DNA from 4 places in the Clostridium malenominatum genome. Region 1 is predicted to be linked to each of the others. Evidence: riboswitches for the same ligand, from Rfam matches in the RefSeq annotation. Region 1 holds a riboswitch; each other region holds the start of a gene.
What was found. Region 1 has a riboswitch for thiamine pyrophosphate ahead of thiC (phosphomethylpyrimidine synthase ThiC). Riboswitches for the same ligand answer to the same signal wherever they lie in the genome.

Region 1 (7,973 bases):
AATAATAGCAATGATAATATGATAAGCCTAATTAACTCTATTAATACAATAAATAGTTCATTCAAGGATTTTTCTTTACGCATAAATACTCTTCACCATAGCGTATTAAAAATAAATGAAATTACTAATTTGATAAATAATATATCTGACCAAACAAACTTATTAGCTTTAAATGCAGCAATAGAAGCAGCTAGAGCTGGAGAAGCAGGAAGAGGATTTGCTGTTGTAGCCGATGAGGTCCGAAAATTGGCCGAGCAAAGCAAAGGTTCTTCTCTAGAAATTAATAATTTAATTAAAGTTATATCACAGGACACAAATAATATTGTATCCACTAGTGAAACTATGGAATTAGAATTTCAAAATCAGCTTTCTACTGTTAATACTGCTATAGAATCCTTTAAAAATATTATTGAAAAAATAAAATTTATAATTCCAAAAATAGAAGAAGTCAATACCCTTACCCAAAACATAGATTCAGAAAAAAATGATATAATATCAAAAGTAGAGTCATCTTCATCTATAGCTGAAGAAATATCTGCTTCTTCCGAGGAAATATCTGCCTCTTCTGAGGAAATGACCATGTCTTCTGAAGAAGTAGCATCTTCTGCCAACTCCTTAAGTGAAATGACAAAGGAAATGGTAGAAAAAATAAATAAGTTTAAGATATAAGAAATATTTATAGTACCTCTTGTCAATAATAAATATAGTTTGATAATTACATTTTATTATATTAAAATGTAACTATTAAAACAAAGGAGGTAACAGTTATGAAGGCTTTTCAAATGAGCGAAGTAGCTTATAAAGAATTTTTAAAATTCCTTGAAGACAGCAATGTTCCATCAAAGTCAATAAGAATCAATTTATCAGGCCATGGCTGAGGAGGCCCAGTATTTAATCTTGTTCTGGATGAACAAGGCAAAAATGATGATGTTACTAAAATAGGTGACATAACTTTCTTAGTTGACAAAGACTTAGTTGCACAGTTTGGTGGGTTTGAATTAACTTGTGGAGAAGAAAATGGTCTTGGAGGCTTTAATCTTCAACCATTATTAAAAGATGACGATGGCGATGGATGTTCCACATGTTCAGGTTGTCACTAAAAATTGCAAGGATACTTTTTAAGACTTTTAGCTAAATAGTTTTTAGTTAATAATCAATATGAAAATTCCCGTGGAATTTTATAATAACAAAAAATTCCACGGGAATTTTATCTATAACTAAAATACTAAAAATTATTTAACTAGTAAATTAATCTATAACAGATTTTTTAAACACTATGGAGTTACTATCTAACCTAGGTTGTATTCCCAAAGTTGTATATGGCTTTTCTAAAATTCCTACAAGTTCCCATCCTTCTTCACCATATTTATTCAATTGTTCCTCTATTGTCAAGTTGCTATCTGAACTAAGAAAATGATCCAATGTAAACATCTTATATTCCCACTTCATATAAGTTCATTCACCCCTTTTAAATATTTTTCTAGCTTTCCTAATAATCTTATTATCTACAAAAATATTGGGGTTATTCCTTAAATTTTATTTCTTTAATCATCTTCTCTTAATATGTTAATATTTTTGCCTTCCATAACTTTATTCATATTTCTTACGGCACACATTTTTCCACACATAGTACATGTATGCTCATCTTCTGGCATAGAACTTTTTCTATATCTTCTAGCCTTTTCCTCATCTATTGCTAGATTAAACATACCTTCCCAATCTAGTTCTTTTCTTGCTTTACTCATCTTGTTATCCCAATCTCTTGCTCCCTTTATTCCTTTAGCTATATCTGCTGCATGGGCAGCAATTTTAGTAGCAATTATTCCTTCTTTCATATCTTCTAAATCTGGCAACCTCAAATGCTCCGCTGGAGTTACATAGCATAGAAAGTCTGCTCCATAGGTTGCTGCAATAGCTCCCCCTATAGCACTAGTAATGTGATCATATCCTGGCGCCACGTCTGTTACAATAGGTCCTAATACATAAAAAGGTGCATCATAACAAAGCTTCTTTTCTAAAACCATGTTTGCTTCAATTTCATTTAATGCCATATGTCCTGGTCCTTCTATCATAATCTGTACATTTCTTTCCCATGCTCTCTTAGTTAGTTCACCTAAAGTCATTAGTTCTTTTATTTGACTTGGATCTGTAGAATCGGCTATGGATCCAGGTCTACATGCATCTCCTAGACTTATAGTAACATCGTACTTTTCACAAATATCTAACAATCTATCATATTGTTCATAAAAAGGATTTTCTTTATTATTTAATTCCATCCAAGCATAAAGAAGAGAGCCTCCCCTGGATACTATGTTAGTAAGTCTTGGATTTCTCTTGAAAATTTCTGCTGTTTCTCTATTCATACCTGCATGTATTGTCATAAAATCCACACCATCTTTAGCATGAGTTTCAACAACTCTAAATAAGTCCTCTGCAGTTAAATCTTTTAATTCTTTATCATAAAAACCTACTGCGTCGTACATAGGAACGGTTCCAATCATTGCTGGTGACATATGTATAAGCCTTTGTCTAAATTCTTGAGTTTTTCCAAAACAGCTCAAGTCCATTATAGCTTCTGCTTTCATCTCTATTGCTTTTTTTACTTTTTCTAATTCCATCTCTATATTACAGCAATCCTTAGATATTCCCAAATTCACATTAATTTTAGTTCTAAGACCCTTGCCTATTCCTTCTGGGTCTATACTTAGATGATTTTTATTTGCTGGTATTGCAACCTTTCCTTGTGAAACTAACTCCATTAAATCTTCTACTCTCACCTTTTCTTTCTTTGCTACAATTTCCATTTCTTTTGTAATGATGCCTTTTTTAGCTGCATCCATTTGAGTTGAATAATTCATTAATCCCATCTCCTTTTTAATAAAAATAAAAGGGAAGCAAATGCTTCCCTCATAACCTTTTTATAATAAAAAAATCACAACTTTATATATAAAAATTGTGGTTAAATTATATAAAGCTCTTCCCTACGTTGGAATTATCCAAATCAGGTTATGAGGGTCTGAGATCACATCTCACTCTCAGCCTATTTATAGGCTCCCCTAGAAATATTCAATTTTCTTCAGTTTAAATTTAACATAATGATTAATGATTGTCAACATTTTACTTTTTTAAATTGATAGTTTTTTAAATGTTTAGATATTTAGTTAATGACAAAATTCCCAAGAAATTTTTATTATTATAAAATCTCCTGGGAATTTTCACTTTAACTATTAATTAGAAATCTAGTCATCTAGAAATCTTATTTAAAATATCTTCCTAATAATCCTTTGAAAGCTTGACCGTGTCTAGCTTCATCTTTACACATTTCATGTACTGTATCGTGAATTGCATCTAGGTTAAGCTTCTTAGCAAGTGTTGCTAAGTCTTTCTTTCCTTGACATGCTCCGTGTTCAGCTTCTACTCTTGCTTCTAAGTTCTTCTTAGTATCCGCCCAAACCACTTCTCCTAATAATTCAGCAAACTTTGCTGCGTGCTCAGCTTCTTCAAAAGCTATTCTCTTATAAGCTTCAGCTACTTCTGGATATCCCTCTCTATCAGCCTGTCTGCTCATAGCTAAGTACATTCCTACTTCTGTACACTCTCCCATAAAGTTTGCTCTTAATCCTTCTATAATTTCTGGATCTACGTCCTTAGCTACACCTATTCTATGTTCGTCAGCCCAAGCCATATCCTCAGTTTTTTCTATAAATTTAGTTGCAGGAGCTTTACATAATGGACACGCTTCTGGTGCCATTTCTCCTTCATGAACATATCCACATATTGTACAAACAAATTTTTTCATTATTAAATTCCTCCTAAAAACTTTAATTTTCTCATTTCTTATTTACAATTATTATTATATAATAATAATTATTAATTTGCAATAGTTTTTTAAAAGTTTTTATGGTTTTTTTCCAATGTTTACACATATATTATAAAGCATTAAAAGTTAACGGTAAATCTTACCGTTAACTTTTAATAAAAAATTTATAATTTATTTTTTCAACAGTTCTTTACCAGATATTCCTGGCTCAGTCATTCCATAAGCATTTAATATAGTAGTTAATTCTGCTTCTTTTAATAATCCTTCTTTTAAAATTAATTCTTTTACAGACTCTCCACTATTTATTGCGGTTTTAGCCAGTCTGGCAGAGTCCTTATATCCAATGTGTGGAACTATTGCTGTTATTATACCTACGCTGTTTTCAACCATTTCTCTACAATGTTCTTCATTGGCAGTAATACCCTTTACACAGTTTTCTATAAAGGTTTCTACTCCATGGGCAAGAGTTTCTATGGATTCAAATAAATTGTAGAATAAAACTGGTTCAAAAGCATTAAGTTCTAATTGACCTGCCTCAGCTGCCATAGTTATAGTTAAGTCATTACCAATTATGTTGAAGGCAACCTGACTCATAACCTCAGGGATAACAGGGTTTACCTTCCCTGGCATTATAGAGGAACCATTTTGTTTTGATGGAAGATTTATTTCTCCAAAACCTGTTCTTGGTCCTGAGGATAGTAATCTTAAATCATTACTCATCTTAGAAAGGCTTATTGCACAAACCTTAAGCGCACTTGATACCGCTGCAAAACCATCTAAGTTTTGAGTACCATCAACTAGGTCATCGTTTTGAATCAAATCAATTCCTGTAACCTTAGCGATGTTTGGAACTATATGCTTAACATACATTTCATCAGCATTTAACCCTGTTCCTATAGCAGTTGCTCCCATATTTATATGCTTTAAATCTTGCCCTGCTCTCTTAATTCTTACTATGTCTCTCTTTATAGCATTTGCATAAGCATGGAATTCTTGACCAAGTCTTATTGGAATAGCGTCTTGCATTTGAGTTCTTCCCATTTTTATAACATGGTCGAATTCTACAGACTTTTCTAACAATGCATCTACCAAGTTCTGTAGTTGAATCAATGCTTTATCAATTAGCCTTATAGTAGCAATTTTGCCACCACTTGGAATTACATCATTTGTTGATTGTCCATAATTAACATGATCATTTGGATGGACAACACTATAATCTCCTAGCTCTCCACCTAGGATTTCTGTAGCACGGTTCGCAACAACTTCATTAATGTTCATATTCATAGAAGTTCCTGCTCCACCTTGAATTGGGTCTGTTATAAACTCTTCATGGAGCTTTCCTCCAATTATTTCGTCGCAAGCTTTAACTATGGCATCTCCTTTTTTTCTATTTAGCAGTTCTACCTCCATATTTGTTATGGCCGCTGCTTTCTTAATTTCTGCCAAAGCCTTAATAAGTTCAGGATGAATTTTTCTTCCTGTAATATTAAAGTTTTCATAAGCTCTTAGTGTTTGTACTCCATAATAAGCATTCTTTGGAACCTGCTTTTCACCAACGGAGTCACTTTCAATTCTAAATAACATATGCTATTCCCCCTATAATAATAATTATTTAACCTTAGTTATGATTTTATTTTGCTAACTCCACAGTTTTCTCTGCTAAAATATCTGTAGATGATATGAAATTAAAATCTTTAAATTTCTCTTTAACAGGATCAAATACTAATGGTAATTCTGTACATCCTAAAATTACGACATTAACGCCCTGTTTTCTAAAATCCTTTAAAATATAGTTCAATTCTTCTATTTCAAAAAAACTTTCCCCCGATTTTACCCTATAAATTAAATCTAAAATTCTATCTTTAACCTCTTCAGTAGGTACTACTGTTTCCAATCCGTATTTTTGAAAATACTTTTCATAGACTCCACCTTCATAGGTTCCAACTGTAGCTAATAATCCAACACTACACTTTCCGAAGTTTGTAGCTATATGCTTACCCACTTCTTCTATCATGTTTACAAACGGTATTTCCACAGCCTCAACTAATTTATCATAGAAATAATGAGCAGTGTTGCACGGGATTATTATAAAATCTACCCCATTATTTCTAAGTCTTACAGCTGTTTCTACCAGGGCCCCAATGGGATTTTCACCCTTCCCCATAATATAGCCAGTTCTGTCTGGTATTTTAGGATTATTATCTACTATAATATGGATATGATCTTGATCCTTTGTGGCTGGCGTTAAATCTACTATTTTATTTAATAAATCTGCCGTAGCCTTAGGACCCATTCCTCCTAGTATTCCTACCGTCTTTCCCATAATGAATTCCCCCTATTTTAAGTTAAGCTTTTAATGATTTATCATTCCCCATTATTGTGGCTTTTTCATAGTCTAGTTCCCCTTCTGTGGCACCAACTACTATGGCCGCAGAAACGTTACCAGTAACGTTAACAGCTGTTCTTCCCATATCTAATATTCTATCTATACCAGCGATTAGTGCAGCTCCTTCAAGTGGTAATCCTACTGAGGATAAAACCATCATAAGCATCATAAATCCTGCTCCAGGAACCCCTGCTGTACCAATAGATGCTAAAGTAGCTGTAAGTAGTATCGTTACCTGTTGTCCTATCGTTAGTGGAATACCGTAAGCCTGAGCTATAAACACAGCACAAACACCTTGATAAATAGCTGTTCCATCCATGTTAATTGTAGTTCCTAGTGGAAGAACAAAGCTAGCTATGGATTCTGATACTCCAAATACCTGCTGAACTATTCTTAAAGTAACTGGTAGTGTACCTGAACTACTACTTGTACTAAAAGCTATAGCTGTTGCTGGTGATGCACCTTTAAAGAATTGGCCAATTGAAATTTTTGACCAGAACTTAACTGCAAAGGAGTAGGTTAATAATGCATGTAAGAAGAATGCTACATAGCAAACAAGTATAACTTTAATTAATGGCAATAATACCTTAGGACCATTACTTGCGATAACCGGAACTATAAGAGCAAATACACCGTAAGGTGCAAGGCCCATTATAACTTCAGTAATCTTATACATAATTTCTGCTATACTATCACATATTTTTACATACGCTTGACCCTTTTCTCCAATGTAGGTAGCAGCAACTCCACTAAATACAGCAAAGAATATAATTTGAAGCATATTTCCTTTTACCATTGCATCAATTGGATTGGTTGGTATTATACTTAAAAAAGTATCAATTATTGACGGTGCCTCAGTTGCTTTTTGTGCAGCAGCTCCTGCTAAGGAAACCCCAACACCTGGCTTGAATATATTAGCCGCTACTAGTCCTATTAATATAGCCAATGCTGTTGTAACAAAGAAGTAAAGCATGGTTTTTCCACCGATTCTTCCAAGCTTTTTAACGTCACCAATACTTGCTGCCCCAACAACTAACGATGCAAATACTAGTGGAACTATAGTCATCTTGATTAAATTTAAGAATAAAGTACCGAATGGTTTTATATAGGTATTTGCAATTTCTTTATTAGATACGAATAATAAACCTACAATAACCCCAAGAACAAGTCCTAACATAATCTTCGTTACAAGACTCATTTTTTTCTTTTCCATATATAAGCCCCCCTATTTATTAATTTACAATTATAATTTCGACATACCAGTTTTAATTGCAATGTCCCCCACAGCCTTTGCAACAACTTGAGCTACTTCCTTGTTAAAAGGATCTGGTATTATATATTCCTCATTTAACTCCTGGTCTTTTACTATGCTTGCAATAGCTCTTGAAGCTGCTAGTTTCATATCCTCTGTAATTGCCTTAGCTCTTACATCTAAAGCTCCCCTGAAGATTCCTGGGAAAACTAATACATTGTTAATTTGATTTGGGAAATCTGATCTTCCTGTTGCAACTACTCTAGCTCCTCCAGCCTTAGCTTCCTCTGGGAATATTTCTGGTGTTGGATTTGCCATAGCAAATACTATACCGTCCTTATTCATCCTTGAAACCATTTCAGTTGTTAAAACCTTTGGTGCTGAAACTCCTATAAATACGTCTTTTCCTTCAATTACCTCTCCTAATCCCCCCTTTTCAAATTCTCTATTTGTTATGCTGGCAATTGCCTTTTGTGCTTCATTCATCCATTCTGCTCCTTCTACTAAAGCACCCT
Region 2 (7,973 bases), on a different contig from region 1:
TTAGAAAATCCTAAGGTGGACATGGCCTTTGGAATGCATATATGGTCAGATGTGCCTACCGGTGAGGCTAGTATTCAACCAGGACCTATGATGGCGTCAGCAGATGTGTGGAAGTTAAACATAAAAGGCAAGGCTTGTCATGGTTCCTCACCTTGGCAAGGAGTAGATGCAATTACATGTATGACTGCTATATTAAATGGTCTTCATACAATTGTTACAAGGGTAAATGACATAAGAAATCCTATAGTTATAAACGTAGGAACAATAAATGCAGGGGAAAGATTTAATGTAGTACCTGGAAAAGCAGAAATAGTTGGAATGAACAGAACCTTTACAAAAGAAAGTAGAGAATCTCTACCAAAATGGATGGAGACTATGATTAAAAGTACTTGTGAAGCTTATGGATGTGAATATGAATTTAAATATGATTTTATGTGCAGCCCAACTATTAATGATGAAAATGTTTCTAAGGTTATAAAGGTGGCTGTATCTAAGTTAATCGATGAAAAAAATCTTATACCTATGGAAAAAGTTATGGGATCTGAAGACTTCTCAGAATATGCTCAAAGGGTACCTGGAGCTCTAATGTTCTTGGGAGCACGCAACGAAGAAAAGAAATGTTGCTATTCACATCACTCAAATTTCTTTAATATTGATGAAAATGCTATGCCAATTGGAGCTGCAACTTATGCACAAGTAGCACTAGATTATTTAAGTTAAATAAAAAACGTCTCTACATATCATTTATTTGATATATAGAGACGTTTTTTTAATATATTTAAATTTATGGAATATAATATAAGAAAGGGGGAATTTTTCATGAAAACATTAGAAAGTGCTAAAAAATATTATGACTGGATGGTGGACATCAGAAGAGATCTACATATGCATCCAGAACCTTCCTTTAGCGAGTTTAGAACTTCTAAAAGGATAAGGGAAGAACTTGAAAAAATGGGTCTAGAAGTTTCAAGCCCTTGTGAAACAGGCGTACTTGGAATACTTAGAGGAAAAGAGGAAGGGAAAGTTGTTGCGCTGAGAGCGGATATAGATGGCCTATCCGTAAATGAAGAAACGGGACTAGCTTATACATCTAAAACGCCAGGAATGATGCATGCTTGTGGCCATGACGCACATATTGCAATGCTCCTTGGGGCTACAAAAATTTTATTAGAAATGAAAGATGAAATAAAGGGTACTGTAAAGTTTATATTTCAACCAGCTGAGGAAATAGTAAGTGGAGCTAAAAAGATGATTGAAGGTGGGGTGTTAGAAAATCCTAAGGTAGATATGACCTTTGGAATGCATATATGGTCAGATGTACCAGTAGGCAAGGTTAGTATTCAACCAGGCCCTATGATGGCGGCAGTAGATTTTTGGAAACTAACAATAAAAGGTAGATCCTGTCATGGTTCTTCTCCTTGGCAAGGAGTAGATGCCATTACTTGTATGAACGCTATTTTAAATGGGTTTCATACCATAGTTACTAGACAAAATGACATAAGAAATCCTATAGTTATCAATGTAGGAACAATAAATGCAGGGGAAAGATTTAATGTATTACCTGGAAAGGCTGAATTAGGCGGATGCAATAGATCCTTTACGCAGGAAAGCAGGGAAGCTATGGCAAAATGGATGGAAACTATGATTAAAAGTACCTGTGAAGCTTATGGATGTGAATATGAATTTAATTATGATTTTATGTGCAGTCCAACTATTAACGATGAAAATATTGTTAAGCTTGTGAAAGAAACTGTATCTAAATTGATTGGAGAAGAAAATCTTATCCCCATGGCAAAGGTTATGGGTTCAGAGGATTTTTCAGAGTATGCCCAAAGGGTACCAGGGGCCCTAATGTTCTTGGGTGGACGCAACGAAGAAAAAAACTGCTGTTACTCCCATCATTCAAATTTCTTTGATATAGATGAAGATGCTATGCCAATTGGTGCGGCAACCTATGCACAAGTAGCACTAGATTATTTAAAATAAAGCTTGTAAACAAGTTTTTGACAAATATAAATTTAGATGATAAAATGTTAAAGAATAGAATATAGAAACAGGGGAGCTTGTGTTGCAGGCTGAGAGGAAACAAATAAGTTTCGACCCTTTAACCTGATTTGGATAATGCCAACGTAGGGAAAGAGATTTATGTTAATTACTTAATGTTAATTAATGGGATATACTGCGTGGTATATCCCATTTTATTTTGCCAAAAGCACGAAAGGATGTAATAAACTATGGAAAAAAAGTTATCAAACTTTAGTCAATTCTTATTATGGTTCGGGGCAGCAGTTTCAATAGCTGAAATTCTTACAGGTGCACTTATTGCGCCATTAGGGCTTAAGAGAGGTATAATTGCTATTTTTATTGGACATATAATCGGGGGGATTATTTTTTATGCTGCTGGATTTATTGGAGCAAAAAGTAAACTTTCGGCAATAGAATCGACTCGTATTTCTTTTGGGAAATATGGCTCTTATCTCTTTTCAATATTAAATATTATGCAGCTACTTGGATGGACAGCTGTAATGATAATTAATGGATCAAAAGCATTTGATGTTGGAACAAAATATATAATGAATTTTCAAAATGAAATTTTATGGTGCATATTGATTGCGATATTAATTGCTATATGGATCATAGTTGGTGTTTCAAATTTATCTAAAATTAATATAGTTGCTGTAGGGGCATTATTTGTTTTTACTATGATTCTTGGAATCACTGTGTTTGGGACAGGATCTGGAGAGTATATGGGTACGGATATGATGACTTTTGGCGCAGCTGTAGAATTAAGCGCTATAATGCCTTTATCTTGGCTTCCGTTAATATCTGATTACACACGAAACTTAAAAAATGAAAAATCAGGTACGTTAGTAAGTGCACTAGGGTATTTTATAGGAAGTACATTTATGTATATTATTGGCTTAGGTGCATCGCTTTTTGCAGGAACTTCAGATATCACAGAGATTTTACTTTTAGCAGGACTTGGCTTTGTAGCATTAATAATAGTTCTTTTTTCAACTGTTACAACAACTTTTCTAGATGTATATTCAGCTGGAGTAAGCTTTGTAAATATAAATAATAAAGTAAGTGAAAAAATTGCGGCTTTAGTTGTTTGTTTCTTAGGGATGCTTATGGCAATATTTATTCCTATTACTCAGTATGAAAACTTTTTATATTTGATAGGTTCTGTGTTTGCGCCTTTATTTGCAATACTCATTACAGATTACTTTATTTTAAACAACAAATCTGTAAATGAAAATAATAATATTAATATTAAAAACACAGTTATTTGGTTAATTGGTATAATAGGGTATAGAAAATTCATGCCATATAATTCACCCCTTGGAATAACTCTTCCCGTCATGTTAGGTATAAGTATTATTTGCATTTTAATAAATGGAGGAATGAAATTATGTTTAAAAAAATCTTAGAAAATGTTATTGCTAAAACTCCACTTGTGCACAATATTACTAATTATGTTACTGTAAATGATTGTGCAAATATAATATTGGCTTGCGGTGGCTCACCTATAATGGCTGACGACATTTCAGAGGTAGAAGAAATTACAAGCATCTGTAATAGCTTGGTAATTAATATAGGAACACTTAATGAAAGAACAATTAATGCTATGATAATAGCAGGTAAGAAGGCAAATTCATTAGGTCATCCTGTTATATTAGATCCTGTTGGTGCGGGGGCATCCTCATTGAGAACGGAAACAGTTTTTAGGCTAATAAAAGAAGTTAAATTTTCTGTTGTCCGTGGAAATATATCAGAAATTAAAGCTGTTTATTCAGGAACTTCCTCTACAAAAGGAGTTGATGCTAATATAGCAGATATTGTGACAGAAAAAAATATTGATGAAGTTGTAAGTTTTTCAAAGACTTTAAGTGAAAGAACTGGAGCGGTTATAGCAATAACTGGGGCATTGGATATAGTTACTGATTTAAATAAAACATATATAATAAAAAATGGACATTCAATGATGGGGAAAATTACAGGTGCTGGTTGTATGCTAACAAGTCTCATAGGTGCTTTTTGCGGTGCTAACTGTGATAACCTATTAGATGCTACGGCTGCCGCTGTATGTAGTATGGGAATTTGTGGTGAACTTGCATATAAAAAAGTCTTAAAAACAGAAGGAGGAACATCTTCTTTTAGAACAAGCTTAATAGATTATATGAGTAAGTTTAATTATGATGTATTAAAGGAGGAAATGAAAATTGAAAGTAGATAAAGAATCTATGCTACTATATGTAGTAACAGATAGAACATGGCTTGGACAAAACTCACTGTATTTACAGGTAGAGGAGACTTTAAAGGTAGGTGCAACCTTTATTCAGCTAAGAGAAAAATCTATGCCTTTAGATGAATTTATATCAGAAGGTAAAAAAATAAAGGAGATTGCAAAAGGTAATAATGTTCCTTTTGTGATAAATGATAATATTGATGTTGCCATTGCTTGCGATGCAGACGGTGTACATATAGGGCAAAGTGATATGAGTGCAAGGGATGTAAGAAAACTAATTGGAAAAGATAAGATATTAGGTGTGTCAGCACAAACAGTAGAACAAGCCATAAAAGCAGAGCAGGACGGCGCAGATTATATAGGTGTTGGAGCGGTGTTTAACACATCAACAAAAAAGGATGCTCATACCGTTTCTATGGATACATTAAAAGAAATTTGCAGATCAGTTAAGATTCCTGTTGTAGCTATTGGTGGAATTAATAAAGATAATATTTTGGAACTTACAGGCAGTGGGGTTCATGGGGTTGCTGTAATATCTGCCATATTTGCAGAAGAGGATATAAGTAAAGCTACCAGTGAACTTTTAGAATTATCAAGAAAAATGGTAAGCCTATGATTTCCTATGCTATATTTGATCTAGACGGCACACTTTTAGATTCTATGGAGATGTGGAGTAATGTGGGAAGGGAAGTTCTGAAAAGCCATGGCGTTACACCTCCAGATAACATAGATAATGTATTAAAGGTTATGAGTTTACAGCAATCATCGGAGTATCTTATTAAAGAATTTCACATAAGAAGAACACAGAATGAATTAATTTCTGAGATATGTAAAATGGTAGAGAATAAGTATAAACATGAGGTTACATTAAAACCTTTTGTTTTAGAATATCTGAAATATTTGAAATTTAATGATGTAAAAATGTGTATTGCCACAGCTTGTGAATATTCTTGTGCAGTATCCGCACTTAAAAGATTAAATGTATATGATTTTTTTGAGTTTATATTAACTAGTAGTGATGTAGGAATTTCTAAGGGAAGTCCAGAATTTTTCAATCTAGCTGGTCAGAAACTTGGGGCAAGGACAAAGGAAACTGTAGTTTTTGAGGATGCGCTCCATGCCATAGAAAGTGCAAAGAAGGCTGGATTTTATGTGGTAGGGGTGCATGATAAAACCGCTGAAGATGACAGAGAGAACATTAAAAAAATTTGTGATTATTATATAAGTTCTTTTAAAGAAATGAGGGAAATAAAATGAAAAAAGTATTAAGTATAGCAGGTTCAGATTGTAGTGGAGGGGCTGGAATTCAAGCTGATATAAAAACTATTACTGCCCATAAGATGTATGCTATGAGTGTTATTACCGCATTAACTGCTCAAAATACAACAGGAGTATATGGCGTTTCTGAAGTTACTCCAGAATTTGTTGGAAATCAAATAGATTGTGTTATGAAGGATATATTTCCAGATAGTATTAAGATAGGAATGGTGTCTTCTGCTAAAATTATAGATATTATAGCTGAAAAGCTAATCCAATATAAAGCCAAAAACATAGTAGTGGACCCTGTTATGATTTCCACCAGTGGAAGTAGACTTTTAAACGATGATGCTATGGATGCCCTTATTACAAAGCTTATACCTCTTGCTACAATTATCACTCCAAACATATATGAAGCAGAATGTTTATGTGGATTTGAAATAAAAAGTAAGGAAGATATGGAAAAAGCGGCACTGAAAATTTCAGAAAGCTATAAGGGAAATATTTTAGTAAAAGGGGGACACCTTTCAGAGTGTAGCGATGATCTACTTTATAATAATGGGAAATTTACTTGGTATCCTTCTCCGAGAGTAGACAATCCTAATACCCATGGAACAGGATGCACTCTCTCCTCTGCTATTGCTTGCAACCTTGACAAAGAAGAGGATGTAGAACTGAGCGTAGAAAAAGCTAAAGATTATATAAGTGGAGCAATAAAAGCAAATCTTGATTTAGGAAGAGGAAGAGGTCCTCTTAATCATTGTTATAAGTAAGAAAGAGTAGGTTTAAAAGCCTGCTCTTTTCTACTTATATTAAAAATTTCTAAATGTAACATAAACATATTCAATGTATCATGTATGTTACGATATAAAGTGTTACAAAATTCTAAAAATTCTATATAAAAAACTCCTCAATATAACAATAGTATGATAAACATTCAATTGGCATGGTAATTGCTTTGATAATAGGTACAACTAATTATTTTAATGAGGAGGTTTATCATGGAATTAGGTAACAAAAAAACTGGAATCATGTTAGTTATTACAATGTTATGGGTATTGATTACTCTGTGTGCATGGAAAGGGCAATGGTTTATAAGCTTAATTGCTAGTGTAATATTAATGCTTCTTTACATGATGCTTGGTTCAGCGAGAAATGGAAAATTAGACATGAAGTTTTTTGTAACAACATTGCTTTCTTGGTCAATTTTATGGGTTGTGGGATTTTTCTTATCAAAATATTATGCAGATATCTTTGCAGGGAAAATGCCGAACTTTACAATTTTAGGATTCCACCCTTCCTTTGCATTTACAGTATTGACATATTGGATAGGTGGTATGCTGACTTTAACATTGGGATTAACAGCATTTGGTGACCATTGGTTATCAGATGAGGATTGGAGCAAATTTAAAAATAAAATTCAAGTTTTAAATTCTGCAAAGGAGGAATGTTAAATGTCAACGAGCGTTAAATATCTAATTGTAGGTTTTTCATTTGCAATGATAGTGGTTTCTTTTATAATCGGATGGGCTTCTAGGGAAAAAGCTTCAGATCCTCAATCCTTCTTTGGTGGAACAGCTCTTTTTGGTCCCGTGGTAGTTAGCTTATCTACTTTAGCAGCAGTAGGGAGTGCCTTTGCTATAGTAGGGGTACCCGGTACTATTTATTCCTTTGGAAATACTATGACTTTATGGATGTTATCTTCTTCGGCATTTTCTATGGCTTATATTGCTATAGGTAAAAAAATTAGAGCCATGGCGGAAGTTGCTCCAATTGCAACTCTAGGAGATATATCAGATTTGAGATATAATGGTCATAATGGAATAAAAATCACTCTCTCAATAATATTATTCATAGGATCAATAGCTTATTTAGCATCACAAATTAGTGCATGTTCAGCTCTATTTGCTCACCTTCTAGGCTGGAAACCAATGTTTGCTGGGTTCTTTATATTTGGAATACTTACGGCCTACACAGCTATGAGTGGTGAAGTGGGAGGGGTATTAACTCAAGCATTTCAAGGTTTAATAATGGTACTAGCTGGTATAATAATGATATTTGCATTTTTCTCAATTACAGGTGGTTTTAAAGAAGTAGTAGAAGTAGTATCAAATGTTGGAAAAGTAACTGGTACAGTAAATGGTAAAGAAGTAGTAAAGCAATTTATGCCTGAAGCCATGAACGCTTGGGGAACACTACCAGGTTCTATAGCTTTAACTTGGATGTTTATACCTATATTAGGAACTATGGGGCAACCTCAAGTTTTGACAAGAATGTATGCATTAAAAAACCCAAAAGATATGCCAAAGTTAGGTTTATATGCTGCACTTGGTCACATGGTGGTAGGATTCTTTGCTGTAGCTATGGGTTATGCTGCACTATATTTGGTAGGAAAGGGTTTAATACCTCCATTAACCAATGGTGATAATTCAATATTTGCTGTAGCTGATTATGTTGGTGTGTATGC
Region 3 (7,973 bases), 370 kb from region 1:
TTACCTTTGGTGCTACAGCGGTGGAAACAAAAAATCCCTGTGGGTGCAATCTGTCTACAGTAAGCTGAAGGAAACGATTATAATTTTCGCGGTCAGCAGGAAGAACATTTTCAAAGTCTATATTTACTCCCTTATAATCTTTTTCTCTCATTATAGCAAGTATATTGTCTATTACTTTATTACTAATTTCCAGGCTGCTAAGAACAGTATGTGCAAGATTTCCTCCAAGTTCAGTGGAAGTAAAATTAGTTACAGACATCATTGGAACTACGTTGTGAGCATAGGCAGCTTTTATTGCAGGTACATCATCAATAGGTTCTAGGCCTCCATCTTCTTTAATCCTGTAAGCAAATGGGGCTAGATAGGTTAAAAAAGGACCATCTTCATTAACAATAGGAACTGCATCTTGTCCATATTCGTATATATATCCATTTACGCTAACTTCAGGTCTAGGCTTAGGGGCAGAAATTAATAATCTTTGACCAACAGAAATGGATGATGGATTAGGAATATCATTATTCATCAAAATAGCTTGAACAGTAGTATTATAGGTTTGAGCAATCTTCCAAAGTGATTCCCCAGGACGTACTATGTGATAAGTTCCTTCAACGGGAACTAGAATTGCCTGTCCGATCAATAGTTTACTTGGATTAGGCAACTGGTTAACTTCTAATGTTCTTTGAAAGGATGCCCCATAAGAACTTGCTATCTTCCAAAGGGTATCACCTGGCTTTACAACATGTATAATCATGTATAACCTCCTAAAAAAGTATATATAGTTAGTTTATGAAAAAAAACTAAATAAGGGAGGGATTGTTCAACGCAATTTCTGTCATTTTTCTTAGGAGATTTTGCTCCTGTATTCCAGGGGAGTCATATTAGTAATTTTTTTAAAAACTGTATTGTAGTAATTTTGATTATTAAAACCAACAGAAAGGGATACCTCTAATATAGATAAAGTCTCCTTTAGTAAAAGAGATTTGCTTTTTTCTATTCTTACTTCATTCAAAAAGTGAGAAAAAGATTTTCCAGTTTCTTTTTTAAACATACTACAAAAATAACATCTGTTAATATTTAAATAATGAGAAATATTTGATAGTGTTATAGGTTGGCTATAGCGCTCATTTATATAATCTATAGCTTTTGTTATATGTAAACTATAGGACGTATTATAGCTATTATCTTTTATCATACTGTAGAGCAATGAAACTAAATGAGGTATACAAGCTGCAGGCTTATATAAAATATTTATTCCATTTGCCATATTTATATTATTGGAAGTATAAGGTCCCATCATAAATATTCCTTTTTTAATATTTTTAGGACAAATATTGAAAGCTGTAAAATTAATATTATTTAAATAGGTTGTGTTTGCTATGGAAGTAAAATCTTTTTTATTTAACTCATCTCTTGAAAATTTATAAACATCATTATTAATAAATAGATCCTCAAAATCTTTACTATATCCTTCGGAATGAATTAAAGTTCCATCATAATCAAAGGCTTTTATTGGAATATGAGTACATAGAAAAAAGTTCCTTACAGTGTCGCAAATATGTTTTTTATTGAAACAGATAAAACATCACTCCTTAAAATTATATAAATATATTTACAAAGATATAAATATATTTAAAGACTAAACTAATAAAAAGTTATATAATAACCATAGACAAATGAATATGATAATCATTATCAATTAATCCATAGTGTTAATTATATCATCATAAAATACAGGGTGTCAAACTATAGAAAAAAGTTATTCATATGGAGGAGGGAACATGAAGAAACGATACTTGTTTTTAACGTTAATGATTTTATCATTAATTTCAATATTTATTGGAGTAAAAGAAATATCTCCATTGGATATACTTCGATTTAATGAAGAGAAGGTTCAAATAGTATTGATTAGTAGAATACCGCGAGTAATCAGTATTGTCATAGCAGGGGCAAGCATGAGTATAAGTGGCCTAATCATGCAGCAGATAAGTCGTAATAAGTTTATATCACCAACTACAGCGGCAACAGTAGATTGTGCTAAATTAGGAATTTTAGTTTCTTTAATAGTATTTACAGAAGCTAGTTCTTTGCAAAAAATGTTAATTTCTTTTGCATTTTCCTTAGCAGGGACAGTTCTATTCATGAAAATAGTTAAAAGAGTAAAACTGAAAAATACTATATTCATACCCCTTGTTGGTATAATGCTTGGAAATATCATTGATTCTGTAACAACTTTTTTAGCATATAAGTACAATCTTGTTCAAAATGTTTCTTCTTGGTTACAAGGAAATTTTTCTATGGTAATCAAAGGCAGATATGAACTTTTATACTTAAGTGTTCCTCTTTTAATTATTGCTTTTTTATATGCAAATAAGTTTACCGTTGCAGGAATGGGAGAGGATTTTTCTACAAACTTAGGACTCAACTATAATAAGGTAGTAAATATGGGAATTGCTATTGTTGCTTTAGTATCATCCTTGGTTGTAATTACGGTAGGTAAAATACCATTTTTAGGTCTTATTATTCCTAATATAGTGACCATTTATCTAGGTGATAATATGAAAAAGGGAATTTCTCATGTGGGATTATTAGGAGCAGTATTTGTTTTATTTTGTGATATATTAGGACGAGTAATTATATACCCTTACGAAATATCCATTGGACTTACTGTTGGGATAATAGGTAGTATATTATTTCTTTATTTGCTGATGAGGAGGAATGCATATGAAATGTAAAAGAAAAATAATTTTCCTTTCAGCCATATCAATAGTTCTAGTTATGCTGTTTATATGCCTTGGTATAAATTCAAATAACTGGCAGTATATACTTTCCAGGCGAGTACCAACGGTAATTGCAATGATTTTAACGGGAGGAACTATAGCTTTTTCCTCAATGATATTTCAAACAATCACTAATAATCGTATACTGACGCCTAATGTATTAGGATTAGATTTTCTTTATATGTTTATTCAGACCGCTGTAGTTTTTCTATTAGGCTCTACTAATATAAATATTACGAACAATAATATTAATTTTGTAATATCTGTAAGTTTAATGGTGATTTTTTCAATAGTTTTATTTAAAGTATTGTTTAAGAGAGAAAGTAATAATATTTTCTTTTTACTTTTGGTAGGTTTGATATTTGGAACTTTATTTCAAAGTTTATCTTCTTTTATGCAGATGTTAATAGATCCTAATGAATTTGCCATTGTGCAAGGTAAAATGTTTGCTAGTTTTAATAATATTAATACAGAGATATTGCTTATATCTATAGTAATTGTACTTCTAATAATAGTTTATGCCTATGATTATATGAAAATTTTAGATGTACTATCTTTAGGAAGAGAACAAGCTATAAATCTAGGAGTAGATTATGACAAAGTTACCCAAAAGATGTTAATTATAATATCTATATTGGTTTCAGTATCTACGGCATTAGTTGGTCCCATAACCTTTTTAGGATTACTAGTAGTAAATCTTGCTCGAGAATTTATAAATACATATAAGCATAGATACTTGATTATAGCTTCTGTGTTAATAAGTATAATTGCTCTAATTGGAGGGCAGTTAGTTATTGAAAGAGTTATAAATTTCAACACAACTTTAAGCGTTATTATAAATTTTGTTGGTGGAGTGTATTTTATATATTTGCTTTTAAAGGAGAATAGAACATGATTGAAATAAAAAATGTAGTAAAAAAATATGGGAACAAAAATGTTGTAGATAATGTATCTATGAAAATATTAGATGGGAAAATTACTTCTTTTATTGGTCCTAATGGAGCGGGAAAGAGTACTTTATTATCCATGATAAGTCGCCTAGTTAAAAGAGATGGAGGAGAAATTTTTATTGATGGTAAGGAGGTTTCTAACTGGGACAATGATAATTTAGCAAAAAAATTATCTATATTAAAGCAATCAAATCACATAAACATAAGATTAACTATTAGAGAACTGGTGAGCTTTGGAAGGTTCCCTTATTCTCAAGGGAAGCTTACTAAAGAGGATTTAAAATATATAGATGAAGCCATAGAATACATGAAGCTTTCAGATATAGAAAATAAATATCTTGATCAATTAAGTGGTGGACAAAGGCAAAGGGCTTATATTGCAATGGTTATTGCTCAAAATACAGATTATATTCTTTTAGATGAGCCTCTTAACAATTTGGATATGAAGCATTCAGTCCAGATTATGAAAATTTTAAGATCCCTAGTAGATGATCTTGGAAAGACCATTATCTTAGTTATACATGATATTAATTTTGCATCCTGCTATTCAGATTATATAGTAGCCTTAAAGGACGGAAAACTAATAAGCCATGGTGATGCTGATGAAATTATTGACAAGCCAGTACTAGAGAAAATATATAACATGGACTTTGAAATAAAAAACATAGATAACAATAAAATATGTGTTTATTACAATTAATTAAAAAATATAGAGGTGGTAAAAAATGAATAAAAAAGTAAGTATGATGATAACAATTTTAATAATAGCAGCTATTTCAGCCTTTGGGTTAGTAAAGTTTAAAGAGAGTAATTCCAATAAGGGGAGTGGAGAACTTACCATTACCCATGAACTAGGAGAAACTATATTAAATAAGAATCCTAAAAAAGTAGTGGTTTTTGACTATGGTATATTAGATTCCCTTGATAAAATAGGTATAGACGTAATTGCGCTACCAAAATCAAACATTCCTTCTCATCTTGAAAAATATAAGGATGATAAATATATTAATGTAGGAACTTTACAGGAGCCGAATTTTGAAAAAATAAATGAACTTAAGCCTGATTTAGTTATTATTTCTGCAAGACAAGCTAAATTATATGAGGAATTTAAAAAGATTTCTCCAACTGTTTATCTTACTATAAGCAATGAAAACTACATTGATTCATTTAATAGTAATATGAGAGTACTGGGCAAAATATTTGATAAAGAAGCGTTTGTAGATAAAGAACTTAAAAAAACTCATGATAATATTAAAATGCTAAAAGAAGATATAGAATCCAGTGGAAAAAATGCGTTAATTCTTATGGTGAATGAAGGATCATTAAGTGCCTATGGGGAAGACTCAAGGTTTGGTATTATACACAAGGGATTTGGATTTACTCCTGCCGATAAGAATATAAAAACATCTACTCATGGACAAAATGTTTCCTTTGAATATGTAGTAGAAAAGAATCCAGATTATATATTTGTTATAGATAGAGGTGCTGTTGTAGGTAATAACACTACTGCTAAACAGGTTTTGGAAAATGATTTAATTAAGACTACATCAGCCTATAAGAATAATAAAATTATATATCTTAATTCTCATATTTGGTATGTATCTGTAGGTGGCTTTAACTCGACTAATATGATGGCGGATGAAATACAAGGAGCTATTAAATAATATATTAGTTAATAAAATTAAAAATACCTTTATTTTATAACCTATTAGTGATACAATAACTTAGAAAGATTTTAATTTTAAATTTAATATCTAGTGCTGGGGGTGCCTTATGGCTGAGAGAAGTTTAAAACTTTAACCCTTCGAACCTGATGCGGATAAAACCGACGTAGGAAAGCGAACATAATTAAAAGGTATACCTAAGCACTGTTTTATAGCAGTGCTTTTTATTTTTTAATATGCTCAGAGGAGATGTATAAATGTATGTTGATGCTCATAACCATTTAGAACTTTATGGAGATAAATTAAATGAAGCTTTAAAGGATATAAGAGAAAATCATATTATAACTTTAGCTTGTTCTATGGATGAGGAAAGTTATTTATTTGCAAGAAGCCTTAGCAAAGACAATCAAATTATAATTCCATGCTTTGGAGTTCACCCTTGGAGAGCTCATAATAATTATAAGGATTTGGACAGGTTTGAAAAATATATAAAGGAAACTCCTATAATCGGGGAGATTGGCCTTGATTTTCATTGGGTTCTAGAAAGAGAAAGATATCCTAATCAATTAAAGGTGTTGAAATATTTTTTAGAAAAAGCTAGGGAGTATAATAAAGTAACAAATTTACATACTAAGGGTGCTGAAAGAGAAATACTAGATTTAATAAAACAGTACAATTTAAGAACGCCAATAATCCACTGGTACAGTGGCCCCGTGGACTTAATATCAAAATTCATAGAATATGGATGCTATTTTACTATTAGTGTAGATATTGGGTATTCAAAACTTACGGAGGAAATAGTGAAAACAATTCCTATAGATAGGATTTTAACGGAAACAGATGGTCCCACTGCCCTAGAATGGGTAAATGGAGAATATGGTTATCCAAGCTACATTAAAAATATAGTCAATAAAATTTCAACAATAAAAAACCTTCCTGAAAAGGAAGTTAAAAAAGCTATAGAAGATAATTTAAAAACATTAATTAATATTTAAAATGAAGAAAGAAGGTGAAACATATGGCTAATGTTAATTTAAGTATTCAAGTTATACCAAGCGTTCCAGAGGAAAAAATTTATCCGGTAGTGGATAAGGTTATAGAATATATAGCTTCTATGGGAGTAAAATACGAAGTTGGACCTATGGAGACAACTATGGAGGGTGAGCTAGACACTTTACTACAAATTGTTAAAAGGGCACAGGAAATATGTGTAGAAGAAGGAGCAGCAAGGGTTTGCTCTGTAGTAAAGATTGACTACAAAAGTGAAGGGGTAACTATGGATGAAAAAATCTACAAATATAGATAGTAAGTTATATCCTATAGGCACTATACTACTCATAACTTTACTTTGGCAGATTATAGTGGAAGTAAATAAAGTTCCAAACTATATTGTTCCATCGCCTACGGATATAGTAGAAGCTTTAAAGGGCGATTTTAATTTAATTATAACCCACACAAAGGTAACTTTATATGAGGCCTTTGTAGGGTTTGGATTATCATTAGTATTTGCCTTTATACTTGCTATTTTAATGGATAGTTTTCAAATTATTAAAAAGTCCTTCTATCCAATACTGGTTATATCACAAACTATTCCAACCATTGCCATAGCGCCTTTATTTATAATATGGTTTGGTTTTGGCACTTTGCCTAAAATAGTTATGGTAATTATGGTGTGCTTTTTCCCCATAGTAATAAGTTTAATAGACGGTCTTGATAAGATAGATGAAGATTATTTAAGGCTATTTAAAACAATGAAAGCTTCAAAGCTACAAGTCTTTTGTCATCTAAAACTACCTTATGCCATGGTAAATTTATTATCGGGAGTAAAAATTGCAGGAACCTACATGATTATGTCTGCAGTAGTTGGCGAATGGCTTGCAGGGGACAAGGGTATTGGAGTTTACATGGTAAGGGCTAAAAATGCCTATGCATTAGATAAGGTATTTGCTTCAATATTAGTAATTATTTTAGTTAGCATATTAATAATTTATTTAATTGATTTAATAGGAAATAAGTTAATTCATTGGAAGTAAAAGAGAGGAGTTTTAAATTATGAGAAGAAAGAAAATATTATCATTAATAAGCATTGTAAGTACAGTGGTATTAGCCTTTTCAGGTTGCGCTACACAAAAAAGTGAGGATAAGGGGAAAACAGAATTAGAAAAAACAAAGGTAATACTTGATTGGACACCTAATACAAATCACACAGGATTATATGTAGCTCTAGAAAAAGGATACTTTAAAGAAGAGGGATTAGATGTAGAAATTATTCAACCTTCAGAGGGGTCATCCGCAACTTTAATTGCAACAGGTCAAGGAGACTTTGGAGTTAGTTATCAAGAGGATGTAACCTATGCACTAACAAGTAAAGACCCACTACCAATTAAAGCTATAGCTACAATTATACAAGACAACACTTCAGGTTTTGCTTCACCAAAAAGCAAAAATATAGCTAAGGTTAAAGATTTCGAAGGAAAAATTTATGGAGGATGGGGTTCACCTTCAGAAGAAGCAGTACTTAAGGCTGTTATGAGCAAAAATGGTGCAGATTATACCAAGATTAGAAATGTAAGTATTGGTAA
Region 4 (7,973 bases), on a different contig from region 1:
GCTGGAATTTATGGTATGGCTGGACTTATATTAGAGCTTAAAAAGGATGAAGAGGTGGAAGTAATTCCAGGAATAACGGCATCTTCTTCAGCGGCATCAATACTAGGATCTCCTTTAATGCATGATAATTGCAATATAAGCTTAAGTGATTTAATGACTCCTTATGATTTAATAAAAAAGAGAGTGGAACTTGCTACCCAAGGGGATTTTATAATTTCACTATACAACCCTAGAAGTCATGGAAGACCTCACTATTTAAAAGAGTGTATAGATATTATAAAGAAATATAGAAAAGGGGATACTCCAATAGGAGTAGTAAAAAATGCTCTAAGAGATGGGCAAGAAGTTACCCTTACCACATTAGAAAACTTTGATGACACCATAGTAGACATGTTTTCTATAGTTATAATAGGAAACAGTGGAAGTTATATAAAGGATGGTATGTTTATTACTCCGAGAGGATATAAACTATAAAAATCTGGAGGATTTTATGATTGCATTAATTAGTGGTACTTCAGAAGGAAGAAAAATATTGGAGATGCTAAATGAGTATACAGATGATATTTTCATTTCCACAGCTACTGAATATGGTGGAGAGCTTTTAAAGGACTATAAATATAAAGTATTAAATACCACACCATTAAATATAGAAAGTATGATGGAGGTTTTCACCAAACATAATATAGATAAAGTAATTGATGCTACTCATCCCTACGCTACAGAAGTAAGCAAGAATCTTATGGAGGTATGCCAGAGGATATCTATAGAATATATAAGATATGAAAGAGAAAGTGTAGTAGATAAATTTTTAAACTGTGACAAAGTAGTGTTAGTGGAAGATTATAGTGAGCTTTATGAGAAACTTTCTTCTATAGAAGGAAATATTTTAAACACCACCGGTAGTAGAAACTTACCTAAGTTACTATCCTTAGGGATAAACAATAGGATGATTCATAGGGTGTTGCCTTCACTAAAGGTTATGGAAGAATGTTATGATTTAGGAATAAATCTTGAAGATATAGTAGCTATGAAGGGGCCAGTTAACTACGAATTAAATAGAGCTTTTATTAAAAATTATAATGCAAAAGCTATTATAATGAAGGATAGTGGAACTGAGGGTGGAACAGAGGAGAAAATTTCAGCGGCCCTAGATGAAGGAATATATGTATTTGTTATATATAGAAAAGAAATTAACTATCATAGAGTGTATAAAAATAAAGAAGAATTGATTAAATATATAATAAATAACTAAGCAAGGAGTTGTTTAATAAAAATGTGCGGCAATGGTTTATAGATAGGCTATTTAGATTTATTAATAGTTATACAAACATTAGGAGGAATATCATATGAAAACAAAAAATCTAGTATTAACTGCTTTATTTATAGCCTTATCTTTTGTAGGAGCAAATGTAAAAGTAATGGGAACAATAGCCTTTGATTCCATGCCAGCATTTTTAGGGTCATTATTATTAGGACCAGTTTACGGAGGAATAATAGGAGCTATGGGTCACTTTTTAACAGCTCTAACTAGTGGCTTCCCTTTATCCTTACCAGTTCATTTAATTACCATGGGTGGCATGGCTGTTACCATGATAGCCTTTGGATTAGTTTATAAGTTCTTGAATAGGAGTAATAATTTATTAGCGATAATATTATCAACTATAGTAGGTGTTGCAATCAATGGTCCTTTAACACTATTAGTTTTAACGCCATTATTATTACCTGTAATGGGAAAAGTGGGAATATTAGGCTTTCTTCCTATATTATCCTTAATAGCAGGTATAAATGCATTAGTAGCTTTAGTAGTTTATAAATTATTACCGAGGAGTTTGAAGAATTATGAAAATAGATAAAGTAAGGGATTTAACCCTTGTAGACATAGAAAAAAATAAAACCATGGTTATTGCTTGCGATAGCTCTGGAAGTATAGGAATGAAAGAAGGGGATGTTTTTAAGGTTCCTACAGCAATTGTAGGAAAGTTTGCTTTAAGAGTAGCCCTAATGGAAGTGTTAGCTTCAGGAGCAGAGGTTATTTCCATAACTAATGCAGTATGTAACGAGATGGAGCCAACGGGAAGAGAGATAATAAAGGGAATAGAAGAAGAATTACACCAAGCAGGGATTAGCTCTGTAGCCTTAAATGGTAGCACTGAAGAAAACTTTAAGACTAGTTCTACAGGGATAGGAATAACAGTAGTGGGTATTGCTAACAATTCCTTAAGAGTAAACAATGTAAAAGAAGAAGCCATGGTTGTGTCTATTGGAATTCCTAAAGTTGGAGGGGAAATAAACTTAAACAAAAAGGATGAAGACATAGCGGATTATTCAGATTTATATAAGCTTTTAGCTCATAATGAAGTTTATGAAATTGTGCCTGTTGGATCAAAAGGAGTACTTTATGAAGGGGAACTTTTAGCTAAAAATAATGACATGGAATTAACTTTAGTAGAAGATATCTATATTGACTTACATAAAACCTGTGGACCAGCAACGGTATTGATAGCTGCTTTAAGTGAGGATGCTTATGAAGAATTAAAACTTATGAAGAGAATGAAATTAATAGGAAAACTAAAATTGAAAGGGTGAAATATGTGACTAAAAAAGGTATATTGGTAGTGAGCTTTGGAACAAGCTACCCAGAAACTAGAAAGGTTACAATTGAAGCTATAGAAAATAGAGTTAGAGATGAATTTACAGAATACGAAGTAAGAAGAGCTTTTACTTCAGGAATGATAATAAATAAATTAAAAAAGAGAGATAATATATTTATTGACAACACAGAGGAAGCTTTAGAGAGAATGATTAATGATGGTTTTGAAGAGGTTTATGTTCAAACCTTACATATAATACCTGGAGAAGAGTATGATGATATAAAGCTTGCGGTTCACAAGAAAAGAAAATCTTTTAAAAAATTAGTTCTTGGAAGACCGTTACTTTATAGAGAAAAGGACTACCATGAAGTGGTAGAAGCTCTTAAAAATCAAATTCCTCAAAGAGAGGATAATCATGCTGTAGTCTTTATGGGACATGGAAGTACTCATCCTGCTAATGCTTGTTATTCTCAGCTACAATATATAATTAATGATGAAGGTTTAGAAAATGTTATTATAGCCAATGTAGAAGGATTCCCAGAGTTAGACGTTATATTGCCTAACCTAAAAGAAAAAGGCATAAAAGAGATAACATTAATGCCTCTTATGTTAGTAGCTGGAGACCATGCTATAAACGATATGGCAGGAGAAGAAGAGGATTCATGGAAAAGTATTCTTGAAGAAGAAGGTTATAAAGTAAACATATATCTTCGCGGACTTGGAGAAAATAAAGCAATACAGGATAAATTTATAAACCACTTAGAAGACTCCATCGAGGGCAACCCATTAAGGGCAGAATAATATTGTAATAGAAAATAAATGAATTTTGTGATATAATCGTTTACGAGTAGCGAAAGAATAAAATTTTTCGAAAGAAGGGATTTTTTATGGACAATAAGGGATATATACAGGTTTATACCGGTAACGGCAAGGGAAAAACTACTGCATCTCTAGGTTTATCCTTAAGAGCAGTTTGTGCAGGAAAAAAAGTATTCTTCGGACAATTTACAAAGGGAATGAAATATAGCGAACTTGAAGCTGTAAAGATTTTACCAAATTTTGAAATGGAACAGTTTGGTAGAAACTCTTTTATATTTGGAAAGCCAACAAAAGCGGATATTGAAGAAGCAAGAAAAGGCTTAAAAAGAGCGGAAGAAGTTTTAACTTCTGGAGAGTATGATGTAGTAGTATTTGATGAAATAAACATAGCTTTATTTTATGAATTATTTACAGTACAAGAAGTTTTAGAACTTTTAGATAAAAAACCAGAAAAGACAGAAGTAATTTTAACAGGAAGATATGCTGCACCAGAAATAATTGAAAGAGCAGATTTAGTTACTGAAATGAGAGAAATTAAACACTACTATACTCAAGGAGTGCCTGCTCGTAAAGGAATAGAAAGCTAGAGGATTAAATAATGAAGGATAAACAGAGAATAGCAACTTTTTTATTTGGGATAATAACTTTTTTAACTATAATAGCAAAAAGTTATCCACCACAGTCAAATGTAAGGCTTATACTTACTATTGGTAGCATACTGCTAGCTATTCCATTCTTATATATATTTGTAAAAGAAAAAATGCATACAAATAGACTTAATTTATTTGTTGGGATACTTGTGGTATTTCAAATAATAAATATTATCTATTATACTTACGTGTTGGTTAAATAAATAATAACATATTGACTTTGTCTTAAATTTTGAGACAAAGTCTTTGTGTTCTAGTGGATTATTAGAAAGGGGAGAAACTTATATGGATTATATGAAGGTTTATGAAGAATGGTTAAATAATGACTACTTTGACGAAGAAACTAGGGAAGAATTAAGAGGTTTAAAGGGAAATACCAAGGAAATAGAAGATAGATTTTATAGAAGTCTAGAGTTTGGAACAGCAGGATTAAGGGGTAAGATTGCTGCTGGAACAAATAGAATGAATAAGTACATAATAGCTCAGGTTACACAAGGGCTTGCTAATTTTATAGTGGAGAATGGCAAAGAAGCCATGAATAGAGGAGTTGCTATAGCCTACGATTGCAGACATTATTCAGATTTATTTGCTAAAACTGCAGCTTTAGTATTAGCAGCTAATGGAATAAAGGCGTATTTATTTGAAGGACTAAGACCTACTCCAGAGCTTTCCTATACGGTGAGAAGGTTAAATACCATATCTGGAATAGTTGTAACAGCTAGCCACAATCCAAGAGATTATAATGGATATAAGGTTTACTGGGAAGATGGAGCTCAAATTTTGTCAAGCATTGCTAATCCTATTACAGAAAATATAAATAATATTAAGGATTTTAATGAAATAAAACTGATTTCTGAAGAGGAAGCAAAGGCTAAAGGTCTTTTGGTGATCCTTGGAAAAGAAATAGATGATGAATATATAGAAAAGGTAAAGAGCTTAAGCTTAAGAGAAGATATAGATAAAGATATTAATATAGTTTATACTCCTTTAAACGGAACGGGAAATGTTCCTGTGAGAAGGGTGCTTAGTGAAAGAGGTTTCAAAAATATTTATGTGGTGCCAGAGCAGGAAAATCCAGATCCAGACTTTACTACTGTAGGATATCCAAATCCAGAGGATGTGAAGGCTTTTAAATATGCTGAATCTTTAGGAAAGAAAGTTAATGCTGAACTTTTAATAGCAACAGACCCTGATTGTGATAGATTGGCCATAATGGTTAAAGATAATAATGGTGAATATCTAGCTTTTAACGGAAACCAAACAGGGGCAATTTTAATTAAATACATAGTAGAAGGTATGAAGGATACAGGAAATCTTCCTAAAAATCCATTCATAGTTAAATCTGTTGTTACTGGGGACTTAGGTAAGGCTATAGCTGCAAAGTATGGTGTGGAAACCTATGATGCTCTAACTGGATTCAAAAACATTTGTGGCAAGGCAAATGAATTAGAAAGAGATAGTAAAGGTAAATTCATCTTTGGATATGAAGAAAGTATAGGATATGTAGCAGGAGACTTTGTTAAGGATAAGGATGGGGTAATATCCTCCATGCTACTTTGTGAAGCTGCAGCTTACTATAAAAGCATAGGAAAAACTTTAATAGATGTGCTAAATGAAGTTTATGAAGAGTTTGGATACTATAGAGAAAATTTAATATCCTTAGTTTTAGAGGGAATTGAAGGACAGGGAAGAATAGCTAGAATGATGAAAGTATATAGAGAAGAGTTCCCAAAAGTTTTAGGAGATGCTAAATTAACTAAATATGTAGATTTAGAAATAGGAAAGGTATGGGATTTGGTATCAGGAGAAGAAAAAGATAGTGATATACCAAAATCTGACGTACTAAAGTTCTACTTAGATGACGGTTCCTGGTATGCAGTTAGACCATCAGGAACTGAGCCAAAGATAAAGATTTATATGTATTCTAAAGGAAAAACTTTAGAGGAAAGCCAAAATAAGTTGAAAGTAATGGAAGAAGTTATAATGGGAAAATTACATTCAGTTCAGTAAGTAAAAATTTATTGTACTTAGTAAATCTGTATGATACAATTTAAAAAAGGGGAGCTTGCATTGCAGGCTGAGAGGAAGTTTGGCTTCGACCCATAACCTGATTCGGATAATGCCGACGTAGGTGAATATTTAGTTTATACTGTTTATTTATGAATTTTGTGAGTATAAATGGGATATGCCTTATGCGGTGTATCCCATTTTTTATTGCTTTGAGGAATTAATATCCTTGGTAGACGAAGGGGGAGCGCCCTGCGACTACGTAGCACCAAGACAACTAAATAGCGAGGGAGCTTGTGTTTCAAGCTGAGAGGAAGCTTTTAAGTTTCGACCGACCAGTATGGCTTATGCTATATAGGAAATTGCTATTTAGTTACGTTAAAAACACGCCTCTTTGATGGTATTTATTTCCTATATGGTATATTCCATAAATAAGTACTATTAGGGAGGTAATTTGTTATGGAAAAAAGATCTAAATTATTAAGAAAACTTATGTTAGCAATGATGGTGGCAATGGGAGTAGTAATCTCACCTATTCTTCGTATTGAAGGAATGTGCCCTATGGCTCATTTTATTAACATATTATGTTCTGTTCTCCTTGGTCCATGGTATTCATTGCTTTGCGCTACATTGATTGGTGTGATAAGAATGTTTTTCATGGGAATTCCACCGCTAGCACTAACAGGAGCAGTTTTTGGCGCCATTTTGTCAGGGGTTTTTTACAGAGCATCTAAGGGTAAGTTGATTTGTGCTGTTATAGGTGAGGTTATAGGAACTGGTATTGTTGGAGCAATCCTTTCCTATCCTGTAATGACATTTATCTGGGGCAGAACAGGGCTTACATGGATGTTCTATGTTCCTTCTTTTATTAGCGGAACACTAATTGGAGGAATCATTGCATTTGTTTTTCTCATAGCGTTACGCAAGACAGGTATGCTTGCAAAAATTCAAATAAGTTTGGGGGCAAAAGTTTATGATAAATCAGAAGCTGACAACAAACAACCTATTGCAAATAAGACAGAGTGTTAAGTGGGAAAAACCGCTTATCCATTGTATTACAAATCATATTTCAATAAATGATTGCGCAAATATGGTTCTAGCTGTGGGTGCAAAACCTATTATGGCTGAACATCCCGACGAGGTTTCGGAAATTACTGCCTCATCTAAAGCGCTTGGAGTAAACCTTGGAAATATAACGGACAATAGAATGAAGTCTATGATGATTTCAGGCAAAACAGCCCTTGAAAAAAATATTCCCTCTGTAATTGACATTGTAGGGGTAGGTTGTAGTGGACTTCGTCTTGATTATGCAAAGAAATTCCTTTATGAATGTCATCCAAGCGTTATTAAGGGAAATATGTCCGAAATGAAAGCAATCTGTGGTATAAAAAGTAATGCAGAGGGAATTGACGTTGGGGCATGCGATGTTGTTACAGAGGATAACTCTGATGAAAGCATAGCAATGCTAAAGGAGCTTTCTTTAAAAACAGGTGCTGTTATTGCTGCAACAGGAGTAGTAGATATAATAACAAACGGTACTGATACATATTTGATAAAAAACGGGTGTGAAATGCTTTCAATGATAACTGGGACAGGATGTATGGTGAATGCTCTTATAGCAAGCTATATTTCTTCTGGAAATATACTAGGCGGTACTGTATTAGCGATAGCCCTTATGGGAATATGCGGTGAACTTTCTGCCCATGTTAAGGGAAGTGGAAGTTTCAAAATTGAGCTTATAGATAATATGTTCAGTATTTCTGATTATATGATAGAAGAAAAAATTCGAATAAGTTAAAATGAAAAGAGAGGATAAAAAATGAAACTTGATATGACTCTTTATTTAGTAACTGACAGTACTAATCTTGAAGAAGAGGTGTTTCTTTCAAAGGTTGAACAAGCCTGC

Region 2: linked by a shared signal. The riboswitch ahead of cytX (putative hydroxymethylpyrimidine transporter CytX) and the one ahead of thiC (phosphomethylpyrimidine synthase ThiC) in region 1 are both predicted to bind thiamine pyrophosphate.
Region 3: linked by a shared signal. The riboswitch ahead of ABDZ69_RS05445 (TatD family hydrolase) and the one ahead of thiC (phosphomethylpyrimidine synthase ThiC) in region 1 are both predicted to bind thiamine pyrophosphate.
Region 4: linked by a shared signal. The riboswitch ahead of thiW (energy coupling factor transporter S component ThiW) and the one ahead of thiC (phosphomethylpyrimidine synthase ThiC) in region 1 are both predicted to bind thiamine pyrophosphate.

What each region holds. Positions count from the first base shown of each region.
Region 1 is NZ_BAAACF010000001.1:705,016-712,988, reverse strand. Features, by position in the region: gene ABDZ69_RS03545 (methyl-accepting chemotaxis protein) at 1-669, shown strand, start outside; gene ABDZ69_RS03540 (HesB-like protein) at 768-1,100, shown strand; gene ABDZ69_RS03535 (DUF4177 domain-containing protein) at 1,249-1,449, opposite strand; gene thiC (phosphomethylpyrimidine synthase ThiC) at 1,545-2,858, opposite strand; TPP riboswitch at 2,962-3,068, opposite strand; gene ABDZ69_RS03525 (NADH peroxidase) at 3,257-3,799, opposite strand; gene ABDZ69_RS03520 (aspartate ammonia-lyase) at 3,992-5,404, opposite strand; gene cuyB (cysteate racemase) at 5,451-6,143, opposite strand; gene ABDZ69_RS03510 (dicarboxylate/amino acid:cation symporter) at 6,166-7,419, opposite strand; gene ABDZ69_RS03505 (NAD(P)-dependent malic enzyme) at 7,450-7,973, opposite strand, start outside.
Region 2 is NZ_BAAACF010000006.1:18,626-26,598, reverse strand. Features, by position in the region: gene ABDZ69_RS14460 (M20 metallopeptidase family protein) at 1-720, shown strand, start outside; gene ABDZ69_RS14455 (M20 metallopeptidase family protein) at 820-1,986, shown strand; TPP riboswitch at 2,046-2,155, shown strand; gene cytX (putative hydroxymethylpyrimidine transporter CytX) at 2,235-3,431, shown strand; gene thiM (hydroxyethylthiazole kinase) at 3,413-4,237, shown strand; gene thiE (thiamine phosphate synthase) at 4,224-4,865, shown strand; gene ABDZ69_RS14435 (HAD family hydrolase) at 4,862-5,506, shown strand; gene thiD (bifunctional hydroxymethylpyrimidine kinase/phosphomethylpyrimidine kinase) at 5,503-6,279, shown strand; gene ABDZ69_RS14425 (hypothetical protein) at 6,508-6,960, shown strand; gene ABDZ69_RS14420 (sodium:solute symporter family transporter) at 6,961-7,973, shown strand, end outside.
Region 3 is NZ_BAAACF010000001.1:1,079,697-1,087,669, forward strand. Features, by position in the region: gene ABDZ69_RS05415 (glycoside hydrolase family 18 protein) at 1-751, opposite strand, end outside; gene ABDZ69_RS05420 (helix-turn-helix domain-containing protein) at 842-1,297, opposite strand; gene ABDZ69_RS05425 (ABC transporter permease) at 1,779-2,732, shown strand; gene ABDZ69_RS05430 (iron chelate uptake ABC transporter family permease subunit) at 2,722-3,672, shown strand; gene ABDZ69_RS05435 (iron ABC transporter ATP-binding protein) at 3,669-4,427, shown strand; gene ABDZ69_RS05440 (siderophore ABC transporter substrate-binding protein) at 4,453-5,391, shown strand; TPP riboswitch at 5,480-5,581, shown strand; gene ABDZ69_RS05445 (TatD family hydrolase) at 5,649-6,386, shown strand; gene ABDZ69_RS05450 (thiamine-binding protein) at 6,410-6,697, shown strand; gene ABDZ69_RS05455 (ABC transporter permease) at 6,672-7,424, shown strand; gene ABDZ69_RS05460 (ABC transporter substrate-binding protein) at 7,444-7,973, shown strand, end outside.
Region 4 is NZ_BAAACF010000012.1:131,817-139,789, reverse strand. Features, by position in the region: gene cobJ (precorrin-3B C(17)-methyltransferase) at 1-474, shown strand, start outside; gene ABDZ69_RS16395 (cobalt-precorrin-6A reductase) at 491-1,252, shown strand; gene ABDZ69_RS16390 (ECF transporter S component) at 1,347-1,853, shown strand; gene ABDZ69_RS16385 (AIR synthase related protein) at 1,840-2,586, shown strand; gene ABDZ69_RS16380 (sirohydrochlorin cobaltochelatase) at 2,592-3,392, shown strand; gene cobO (cob(I)yrinic acid a,c-diamide adenosyltransferase) at 3,479-3,997, shown strand; gene ABDZ69_RS16370 (hypothetical protein) at 4,009-4,263, shown strand; gene ABDZ69_RS16365 (phospho-sugar mutase) at 4,346-6,070, shown strand; TPP riboswitch at 6,108-6,213, shown strand; gene thiW (energy coupling factor transporter S component ThiW) at 6,527-7,096, shown strand; gene thiM (hydroxyethylthiazole kinase) at 7,074-7,865, shown strand; gene thiE (thiamine phosphate synthase) at 7,887-7,973, shown strand, end outside.